Regions from separate parts of the Methylophaga sp. UBA3613 genome, predicted to be linked through region 2. Evidence: riboswitches for the same ligand, from Rfam matches in the RefSeq annotation. Region 2 holds a riboswitch; the other holds the start of a gene.
What was found. A riboswitch is a leader RNA that binds a small molecule or an ion and turns the genes downstream of it on or off. The one in region 2 is predicted to bind cyclic di-GMP.

Region 1 (5,630 bases), on a different contig from region 2:
TGTGCTCTTTCAGAATAACCCGCATTCAATCCGTAATTACTTCGTTCTGTATTATAGCTAGTCGAAAAATTTGCAAATGGATCCTGACGATCAAGCTCGCTTAAACTGGCATACCTTTCTACCCTATAGCCGGTATTCAGTGCAATTGAACCATTTTCAACTGAACGTGATAACAATAAAGTAGGGGTAATTTTGGTAACAAAACTACCCTCTTCTTCTTCACGTAATTCAACATTATCATCATAACTAAACGTTGGCGAAAAATCGGCACCAATAATATATTCGGCTGCGTTGGCAAAAGGTGATTGAAATAAAGTTGCAGTTAAAACCGCCGTAATAATGTTAATTTTCATGCTGACTCCATCTTGGTGTCGATCATTATTATCCGTAAATTAAGGAATAATAATGACATCACCGCTTTCAAGCAGCACGTTAGATTCAAGTGATTTACCTTGTTTAATATCAGCATAATAGACAGGAATAATTTGCTGTTTCATTCCATCTCTACGCAAAATGATAATGTCATTTTCTTTCGCATAAGTAGTGAGCCCACCAGCTAAACTTAAAGCCTGCATTGCGTCAAGCGGTTGACTCATTCCAAAGGAGCCAGGGGTTAGAACTTTGCCGAGGATATGAATGGTGTTACCTGAAACCTGATTGACGGTAACGTTAACGACTGGATCCGAGATATATTCTGAAAGTTTTTCTTTAAGCTCAGTTTCTACATCAACTACTGTTTTATCTTTGGCGTTTATTTGGCCAGCTAATGGAAACGAAATAGTACCATCGGGAAGAATAACGACCTCTTTCTGCAAAGCATCTTCATTCCAAACTGAAATGCTTAACATGTCACCTGCATTAAGTGTGTAGGGTTCTGAAGCATGAACAACTGTTCCAATCGAAAGTGTCGCTAATAGCAACACTGCATTTACCAATTTATTCATTATTCTTCTCCATGTTTATAATTTACATTCGCTTCGGATGATAACACGTTATTTAAGCATAAAAAAAGGGAGCATTTCTGCTCCCTTATTTTAACTGGGTATTATTGTTGAATTAATCAGTTTTACGCTTTTGATTTAGCACGTAAACGCAGTCCCAATAGGCCTAATAAGGCAGGTGCGAAGAGAAAAAGCGCTGCTGGAATAGGCACAGCCGATACTGAAACATCATATTTCAGCTCATCAGAAGAAGCACTAAAGATATCCAAACCATAGTTTATACCAGTCATAAGCGTGGCGGTAAATGAGTAATCTGAGATGAGATTAAACTGATCAATAACAGCACCACCCATCTCAAATAACGATACGGTAGCTGAACTTAGATTTGCTTCTGGATTAAATGACCATACAATTTTAACGGGTGTATTTTGATCTGTAGATAGATCAAAAAATGATGACCAGTTGGTGTTTGGCTCATCTACCGTTCCGTGACCTAATACAACATCGTTGTTATTTAAGCTAACTTCTTGCGTAGCACCTGATGATCCGGCGGTGGTCAAATTTAAGGTTGCTGCATTTGCACTAATTGAGAAAAATAACGTCATAAAGAAAAGCATCGCTTTTTTCATAAGTCGCTCCTTTAAGGGGTTTGATTTATAGATTCAGTTAAGCAATGCAACCCGGCGATCTTACAGGGTAAGACCCGTGGCTTTCCGCCCCCGCCTCACAACAGGTTTGGCTATTGATAGGAAAGAAGAAATCCTTTCCATTGTGAAAACTTCCCAGCTTTTTAAGGAAGTTAATTTAACCGTAACGTTTTTTATTCAGTTTGTACAGAGTCTTTTCTGACAAAAAATATATAAAAAAGGGAGCTTCAAGCTCCCTTTTTCTTTCTCCTACCCGTTTTAGCCTGCAGTCATCTTGGCTCTACGACGCAATCCAATCAATCCTAATAAGGCGGGAGCGAATAAAAATAATGCGGCTGGTACAGGCACTTCTGATAATGAGGTAACTGACACATCGTATTTTAATGCATGTGATGTAGCATCTAAAATATCCAAACCGTAAGTTTTACCTGCTGACAATATGGCCGAAAAAGTAAAATCGCCCGTTATATCGTACGTTTCTGTAAAACTACCATCTAATGCAAAAATTGCTACAGTAGCAGAAACCAGATTTCTCACTGGGTTAAATGACCATTCAACATCAACAGCAGTATTTGTATCTGCTGTGACGTTAAACATTGAACTCCAATTTGATCTGGAGCTTTCAACAACACCACCACCTAAAACAACATTGTTCTTATTTAAGGTGACTTGCTGTTGGGATGCCCCATTTGAGCCCTCAGCTGTTAAATTAAGAGTTGCTGAGTTTGCACCAGCAGAGAATAAAAAGGCTATACATAATAGCATCGCTTTTTTCATAGCAATTTCCTTCTAAGTGAAAAAATAAGCAATGCAGCCCGGCCATCTTTAGTCAATTAAAGATCCGTAGCTTTCCGACCCTGCCTCACGACAAGTTTGGCTTTATATTGAAGATAGAAACAGAATTGTTTCTAAAATTGAGACTTTCTTATATTCGTGAAAGTTCAGTTACAGACTAACAGTTTTTGTGGATTTTTCAAATCATGTAGGTAAATCGCAGATGCAAAACTTTAGAGTCTTTTGATGATATTGAGCCCCACAAAGAAAAGGGAGCCGAAGCCCCCTTTCCTTGAACCAACAATATTGTTAACTCATTTGTTACTATGCAGCAGCTGTTTTCAGTGCTTTACGACGTAAACCGAAAAAGCCCATCAATGCTGGAGCAAATAACCATAATGCAGCTGGTACTGGTACTGCAGAAATTGACAGGTCGTATTTCAGAACATCTGATGTGGCATTAAAAATATCAACACCAAAGAATGATCCCGCTGTCAAAATAGCAGTAAAGATAAAATCACCAGTGATGTTAAAAATAGTTGGCGCACCAACATAACCACCACCAGGTCCAGTCAACAGACCAAAGGCCAATTGAGCATTACTCAAGCTGTTAGTTGGGTTAAATGACCACTCCACTTTTACTGGTGTATCAACATCAGTAGTAACATCAAACAATGATTCCCAAACTCCTGAATTAGCAACAGTACCACCAGCAAGAACTGTACTGTTGTTATTCAGATCAATACTTTGAGTAGCACCTGAAGAACCAACTGTTGATAATGTCAGTGTAGCGGCATTAGCACCAACTGAGAACAATAAAGCTATACAAAATAGCATCGCATTTTTCATAATAATTTCCTTTAATTGAAAAATTAAGCAATGCAACCCGGCCATCTTCAAAACCCAGCCAGAAGATCCGTGGCTTTCCGACCTTACCTCACGGTAAGTTTGGCAACAAAAACAGAAACAACATTGTCTCTGAACTTTTTATCTCCAAGAAATATCTCGGTGATGATTAAACACTACTACTTCATTTGCATGATTGAAATTGTACTATGGTACTAGTGACAAATTTATTGCAAAAAAATTAAATATTTCAGGCTGATTATAGCTGATTTTCTTTTTCTCACAATATCCATATTTAATGAACTTTATAACAATATTCTATTGGTTGTCCCACTTCATGCTGTGAATAATAGCTAACTGAATCAAGTACATAACTGCAAAAAAAAAGGGAGCCGAAGCTCCCTTTTCTTAAAACTAACAATATTGTTAACTCATTTTGTGTTATGCAACCACTGTTTTCCGTGCTTGACGGCGTATACCGAAGAAGCCTAACAGTGCTGGTGCAAACAACCACAATGCAGCTGGTACTGGTACTGCAGAGATTGACAGGTCATATTTCAAAATACCTGAAGTGGCATTAAGAATATCTACTGCAAAATATGAACCTGCAGTCAAAATGGCAGTAAAGATAAAGTCACCAGTGATATTAAAAATAGTTGGAAAACCAACATAATTACCACCAGGGCCAGAAACCAGACCAAAAGCCAATTGAGCTGAATCCAAGCTTGTTGAAGGATTAAATGACCACTCAACTCTTACAGGAGTATCAACATCAGTTGTAACATCAAACAATGATTCCCAAGAACCTGAATTAGCAACAGTACCACCAGCAAGCACAGTGCTGTTGTTATTTAAACTGATTTCTTGAGTCGCACCATTTGATCCGACAGTTGATAAACTCAATGTAGCCGCATTAGCACTAACTGAGAACAATAAAGCTATACAAAATAGCATCGCATTTTTCATCGTAATTTCCTTTAATTGAAAAATTAAGCAATGCAACCCAGCCATCTTCAAATAATACCTGAAGACCCGTGGCTTTCCGACCTTGCCTCACGACAAGTTTGGCGATTTAAAATAGGAACCATTTCCGTTCCCAACAAATAAAGCCACTTAGAAACAGCTCTCAAGTGACGGTTGAACAATACTGTTAATTTGTTACAAATAATGAGCCCTGCAACACAAAATTTAGCTGGATTAACTCAAATCTTTAATCAAATGTGAATTGATTCACAGTGTTTACAATGGTTTTGCAATTTAAGGAAAGGAACAAAGCTCCTTTCCTCAAGTAAGCAGGAATTCAATACGTTTAAAATTAAGCTGTAGCAGATTTAAGTGCTCTACGACGTAAGCCGAAAAAACCCATTAATGCTGGAGCCATTAACCACAATGCAGCTGGAATCGGAACAGCTGATGGTGAAATTGACAGGTCATACTTCAATATATTTGAGGTTGCGTTCAAAATAGCAACAAGATATGTCGTACCAGCTGTCATGGAAGCATTGAAAATAAAGTCACTACTAATATTAAACATTTGTAATGGGCCACCAACTTCACCAAAAGCAAGTTGGGCGGAACCAAGGCTAGTAGTAGGGTTGAATGACCATTCAATAACTACGGGTGTATCAGCATCTGTAGTTGCATTAAAAGCTGAACTCCAAAGGCCGCGAGCAGCAACAAAACCACCAGCAAGCACAGTGCTGTTATTGTTTAGATCGACGTTTTGGGTTGCTCCAATAGAACCAGTACCTGTTAACGATAAGGTAGCTGCATTGACGTTAATCGAGAACAACAAGGCTGCAAAAAATAGCATTGATTTTTTCATAATTTTTTCCTTTTGATGAAAAAATGAAACAATGCAACCTGGCGATCTTAACTTTAAAGACCCATGGCTTTCCGACCTCACCTCACGGTAAGTTAGGCTAGATTGTCGGGAACAACATTGAACCCGAAATGATTGACTCCCAGATGTTTCTCTCAGCCGACATTTCTGATATGCGCATTACCTATCGTGTTGATAGATAACTCAGTCAAAGGAATTGCAAGTGAGTTTTAATCTTAGGAACGAGTTTAAATTTTTTGTTGGCTAGACAGCGATGTCATACCGAAAATTTAACTCTGGACATTAATATACATCCTTTCCAACAAAACCTCTAGTGATCGTTAATAAAATAATTTTCAGATCAAGAAGCAATGTCCAGGTTTGAATATACTGTAGATCATATTTGATACGCCCTTCCATTTTATCCAGCGTATCCGTCTCTCCACGAAAACCATTTATCTGGGCAAGACCGGTAATACCCGGCTTAACCTTATGCCGAAGCATATACCCTTGGATTTTCGCTCTATATTCTTCATTGTGCGCTACAGCATGTGGCCTTGGGCCAACGATTGACATAGAACCGCCTAACGAATTGAAGAA
Region 2 (5,630 bases):
GCTTCAATCGGTATTCGGCGCGTTATTAATGGTTTCAATGCCAGAAGAAGCTCAGTGTGAAGAATTGCACAAGGCTCTCCAGCAGGTAGGCCAGAAAATGCGTTTGTCGATTCACGTTGATCCATGGGATGAGCAACCAACACCCTGGCAGGAAAATCCGCCTGAAGTACAACCTTACATTCTGACCGTAATCGGCCCGGATCGACGGGGTCTGGTGGCTGAAGTATCTACCCAACTCGCCCGTCATGGGGTGAATATCACCAATATTCAGGCGATTTTCAAAGGCGGTAAGAATCCGATGGATAATCTGATGGTGTTTGAAGTTGATGTACCGCGTTCAACCATCATGCAGGATTTGCGTGATGCACTCCATGAAGTCGGCCAGAGACTGGATATCGAAATTGATACGCAACATCGCAAGATCTTCGAATCCGTGAGCAACATCAGTAATTAAGGAACCTCTCATGCTCAACGAAAAAGACATTATTTCAACTTTGATGATGGTGCGGGAACAAAACCTGGATCTTCGCACCGTCACTGTTGGCATCAACCTGACCGATTGCGTCAGTCATGATCTGGAAACATTCAAACGTAAAATTTACGACAAAATCACCCGTTATGCTGGCCAATTGGTGGCATCCTGTAACCGCATTGAAAGACGCTACGGTATTGAAGTTGCCAATAAACGGATTTCTATCAGCCCAATCGGTGTTGTCGGTGCACCTTTTAGTTCAGAACAATTAGTTGAGGTCGCCGTAACGCTTGATAAAGCGGCGCATGAATTGGGTGTGGATTTTATTGGTGGTTTTACTGCTTTGGTAGAGAAGGGCATGAGTAAGGGCGATCAGGCTTTGATCGAAGCCATTCCACAGGCGCTGACGGAAACGCAACGAATCTGTTCATCCGTCAATGTGGCCAGTACGCGTGCCGGTATCAACATGGACGCGATTCTCAAGATGGGGCAAATCATCAAACAGGCTGCAGAACTCACTGCAGACGATGATGGCCTTGCTGCTGCAAAATTAGTGGTATTTGCCAATATTCCACAAGATGTACCGTTTATGGCCGGTGCTTATTTAGGCATCGGTGAAGCAGATGCGGTTGTCAGTGTTGGTGTCAGTGGTCCTGGTGTAGTTAAAGCGGCTTTGGAAAAAGCCTTGGCTGAAGATGAAAATATGGATCTGAGCCGTGCGGCGGATGTCATTAAACAAACAGCAGCCAGACTGACACGTGCTGGTGAGTTGGTGGGCCGTGAAGTGGCACAATTACTAAATCTGCCATTTGGTATTGTCGACTTGTCGTTGGCACCGACACCGAATCGTAATGACAGTGTCGGAGAGATTTTTGAAGCGATCGGTTTGCCAGCTTTTGGATCACCAGGCAGTACCGCATTTTTATCCATGCTCAATGATGCAGTGAAAAAAGGTGGTGCGTTTGCCAGCTCACATGTGGGTGGTTTAAGTGGTGCGTTTATTCCGGTTTGTGAAGATTTGACCATTGCTGAGTCGGCTGCAAACGGCACCTTGAATCTGGAAAAACTCGAAGCCATGACGGCAGTCTGTTCAGTTGGCCTGGATATGGTGGCTTTACCTGGAGATACTTCAGCTGAAATGCTATCCGCGATTATTGCTGATGAAATGGCAATTGGTGTCATCAACAAAAAAACCACAGCAGCAAGATTGATTCCAGCGCCTGGCAAAAAAGCAGGTGATATTGTCCGGTTTGGTGGTTTGTTGGGTGAAGGCCCAGTGATGGCTGTCAATATGGGGAATCAGGAAAACCGCTTTGTTCGCTTAGGTGGCCGTATTCCTGCTCCGATTCAAAGCTTGGTTAATTGATCATCTTATGCTAACAATTAAAAAGCCGTGACAGAAACTGTCACGGCTTTTTTAGATAAAATAAGCGTCAAAATTACTGGCTTTTCGCTCTTCTACGCATTGCTAAAAAGCCCATCAAACCTGAACCAAATAACCAAACTGCTGCTGGTATTGGAACGGCTGAAACCCGGATGTTATCCAGCATCGCTCCAACATTATCCCCCCCGAAGTTTCTAAAAGATAATTTATCCCCATCAACCAAATCAACCAGGAAACTATAGGTATGCCAATTTTCATCCCAATCCAAGAGAAGATGATTAACAAGTGCACCTGCTCCAAACAACACCGAAACTTGGTCAGCAGGACCATTACGTTGATTACCAGATAAATCAAAACTCACTTTGTATTTACCTGCAGAAAAACCATTTTTAGAAGACAAAATCCCTGCGTCACCAGTTGAGCCGTCCAGATCTACGCAAAAGCTACCAACTGAACAAACGATTCCCCATTGATTACCGTTTTTGATCAAATCAACCGTACCGTTTGATACATCCCAATTAACGAAGCTGTTATAGTTTAAGACAGAACTCGCTTGACCTTCACCTTCAAAGCTATCATATAGGCTATTAATGGTTGCAGCAAAGGAAACTGGAGCAAAACATAATGCAGATATTGCTAAAATTTTTGTTAAGTTTTTCATAGATATATCCTCAATTTTTGTAGTTCAGCAATCTCAACTTTGAGACCGGAAACTTTCCGTCCTTAATTCGCATTAAGTTTGGCAAAAATTAAAAATAAATGTGTCTTATAAAGTTCGACACAGATTCAAAATAATCCTTATTTAGACGTTTTTTAATTGTACTTTGGTACAAATACACTTAATAAATCACTTACGGTTAGTCCGGTAACTTATTAATGCAAAAACTCGTTGTACAAATTATTATCTTTCAGTGGGATAAATCTCAGCTTTCTGATGCGCACAAAAAAGCAAGGGCAGGATTACCTGATCGCTATCCGCTAAAATCCTCCTCTTCTGTTTTGTCTAATAAGCAAATATTGCTTGATAAGCATGGGGATGATATTTCTGGAAATCGCATTCGCTATCAAATGACAGATGATTATTTTTTAATTGATCGTTATCGTGTTGGTTTAAAAGCCAAAAAAGTGGAGTTCAAACCACGATTACAGGCCGATGAACCACCGATATTACTTACTTCGCTCGAAGAAGGGTGGGTACAGTGTCAGTACCAGTGGCGTTACCGGATGGATGAAGGCGGTTATATTTACTGGCTTTATGAAAATGTGATCGTAAATGTCTGCTTCGCAGAAAAAAACGATCCAGGTGTTTTTGTAAACTCACCTCCCACCCAACGTTTTACATCTCTACTGACCTGACTCACCAAACGCTCACAAAAACCATAAGTCCACTTGCTTTTAGTTCATGCTTGAGGATGAGATGGAGAGCACAGGTTTTTGGAGAGTAAATCTCTATAATCGCATTAAATTTCTACGGGACAAATTATTTTCTTTCCTTGGAGTCAATATATTACGACCAAGGTAAAAGTCCCTGGTTTTAGTGAGAATTATCCCTTGTAATGAAAAGGTAATATGCCTAAGATGCCCCGGCATTTTAAGATCGTTAAAATCAATTAACAGTTCTGTTTAAATATTTTTAATTGCCTGTTATGAATCAGTAAGTCCTTGAAATTATTTCAACTTAATCGCTAAGTAAAAACAGACGGGGTATTGACCATCTATCTAATGACCACCTCAGCCAAAACAAAGCCAAAAAGCCTCTCGTGAACAGCTATGTAGCCGATACCTCACCGGTTGCCATAGTGAAGTTTTGTCTGCAGTCTGAGCGGCAGATAGCAATTCTCGACAGTACAGCTTCCATCGTTGATATTTTTGGTTTTACCGCAGCACAAATTATTGAAGATTCCTCGTCTGCATGGATGAGCATTGATTCAGATGATCGTGGCATTATTCTGCAGAAAATGGCTGAGTCAGCTCAAACGATGCAACCTCTGAATCTGGGTTGGCATGTGTTACACCCTCAGAAAGGTAAGGTTTTAGTGGATTGCAAAGCCATGCCTGAAGCGGATTCAGAAAACGGAATGGTATGGCATGGCTATTTTCAAAATATCACCGACCTGAAACGTACAGAGCAGGAAAATCAGTCTCATTTGTGGTTTCTTGAATGTCTGGATCAGGTCAACCGGGCTATTCAGGGCACCAATGATCTTGAGCAGATGATGAGTGATGTTCTGGCAGCGATATTGTCGTGTTTTGCATGTGACAGAGCATGGCTTTTATATCCTTGTGATCCAGCAAGTGCCACTTGGCATATCCCCATGGAGCAGACCACTCCTGACTACCCTGGTGGTCTGTCTGCTGGAACAGATTTCCCGATGACCGAAGAGGCAGCCCGAGGTCTGGAAGCCTATCTGGCCAACAGTGAACCAGTAACGCTGATTACCACTATAGAAAGTCCTGATGCACCCGAATTTCTGAGAGAGCATCATATTCGCTCAATCATCGGTACGGCCATCTATCCAAAAACCGGTAAACCCTGGGTGTTTGGTTTGCATCAATGTTCGTATGAGCGAGAGTGGACTAACGACGAAAAACGTTTATTCAGTGAAATCGGTCATCGTTTATCTGATGGCTTGACCAGCTTGCTGATATATCGTGAACAACGTGAGAGTGATGAACGCTTTCGGCAGGCGTTTGAATTTGCTGCGATTGGAATGGGGGTGTTGTCCTTGAGTGGGCAGTGGTTAAGAGCCAATCATTCCATTTATGAAATGTTCGGCTATTCCGAAACTGAACTACTGCAAATGACCTATCAGGAAATGACCCATCCCGAGGATTTGCATAAAGGACAAGCGGAGCTTGATCGGCTGATTGCTGATCAAATTCCCTATATGCAGATTGAAAAGCGCTATCGTCATCAAAATGGGGACTATTTCTGGGCAAGACTCACAACCAGCATTGTCAGAGGAAGAAACAACCAGCCGCTGTATTTCGTTTCGCAGATAGAAGATATCGAAGAGCGTAAAAAATCAGATCAAAGTATCGCCCTGTTAAATTTTGCTATCAATCAGGTAAAAGAATGCATTTATCTGCTGGATGGAAAAGGGCGCATCAGATATGTCAACGATGAAACCTGTCACACCATGGGATACAGCCGTGACGAATTAATGGCTATGTCCGTTCCTGAAGTTGACCCAGATACCTCTCAGGAGGTTTGGAACGAACATTGGCAAGAACTTAAACAAGAACGTTCCGTTCGTTTGGAAACTCGCCATAAAACAAAAAACGGCAGGATCATTCCAGTCGAGGTGAATGCCAACTATTTTGAGTATGGCGGAATTGGCTACAATCTGGCACTAACGCATGACATCACTGAGAGAAAAGCGGTTGAAATTGCTTTGCGGGAGCAGGAAGAACGTTTCCGGCAACTTGCCGATAATATTGAAGAAGTTGTCTGGCTGACCGATCTTGCTATGGGGCATCTGCTTTATATCAGTCCAGCCTATCAAAGCATCTGGGGACGCAGCTGTGAAAGTCTTTATGATAAGCCGTCGTCCTGGTTGGAAACGATTCATCCTGAAGACATAAATAATGTCAGTCAGGCTGTTGTTCAAGGCAAGATAACTGGCGAATACGATATTGAATTTCGCATTATCCGCCCGGATAGCACCATTCGTCATATTCACCAAAGAGCCTTTCCGATATTGAATGAAGCGGGCGATGTGTATCGAATTGCCGGCACTGCCCAGGATATAACGGAACGGAAAGAGCAGGAAG

Region 1: another riboswitch for cyclic di-GMP. It lies ahead of B3S93_RS11380 (hypothetical protein); the one in region 2 lies ahead of B3S93_RS07610 (VPLPA-CTERM sorting domain-containing protein).

Annotation. Positions count from the first base shown of each region.
Region 1 is NZ_DFLS01000008.1:317,635-323,264, reverse strand. Features, by position in the region: gene B3S93_RS11400 (hypothetical protein) at 1-353, opposite strand, end outside; gene B3S93_RS11395 (polysaccharide biosynthesis/export family protein) at 393-944, opposite strand; gene B3S93_RS11390 (hypothetical protein) at 1,067-1,570, opposite strand; cyclic di-GMP riboswitch class I at 1,613-1,691, opposite strand; gene B3S93_RS11385 (hypothetical protein) at 1,847-2,365, opposite strand; cyclic di-GMP riboswitch class I at 2,395-2,476, opposite strand; gene B3S93_RS11380 (hypothetical protein) at 2,687-3,211, opposite strand; cyclic di-GMP riboswitch class I at 3,240-3,325, opposite strand; gene B3S93_RS11375 (hypothetical protein) at 3,650-4,174, opposite strand; cyclic di-GMP riboswitch class I at 4,203-4,287, opposite strand; gene B3S93_RS11370 (hypothetical protein) at 4,524-5,033, opposite strand; cyclic di-GMP riboswitch class I at 5,063-5,141, opposite strand; gene B3S93_RS11365 (undecaprenyl-phosphate glucose phosphotransferase) at 5,334-5,630, opposite strand, start outside.
Region 2 is NZ_DFLS01000006.1:291,811-297,440, reverse strand. Features, by position in the region: gene B3S93_RS07620 (glycine cleavage system protein R) at 1-454, shown strand, start outside; gene B3S93_RS07615 (PFL family protein) at 465-1,838, shown strand; gene B3S93_RS07610 (VPLPA-CTERM sorting domain-containing protein) at 1,912-2,517, opposite strand; cyclic di-GMP riboswitch class I at 2,533-2,610, opposite strand; gene B3S93_RS07605 (hypothetical protein) at 2,733-3,212, shown strand; gene B3S93_RS07600 (bifunctional diguanylate cyclase/phosphodiesterase) at 3,617-5,630, shown strand, end outside.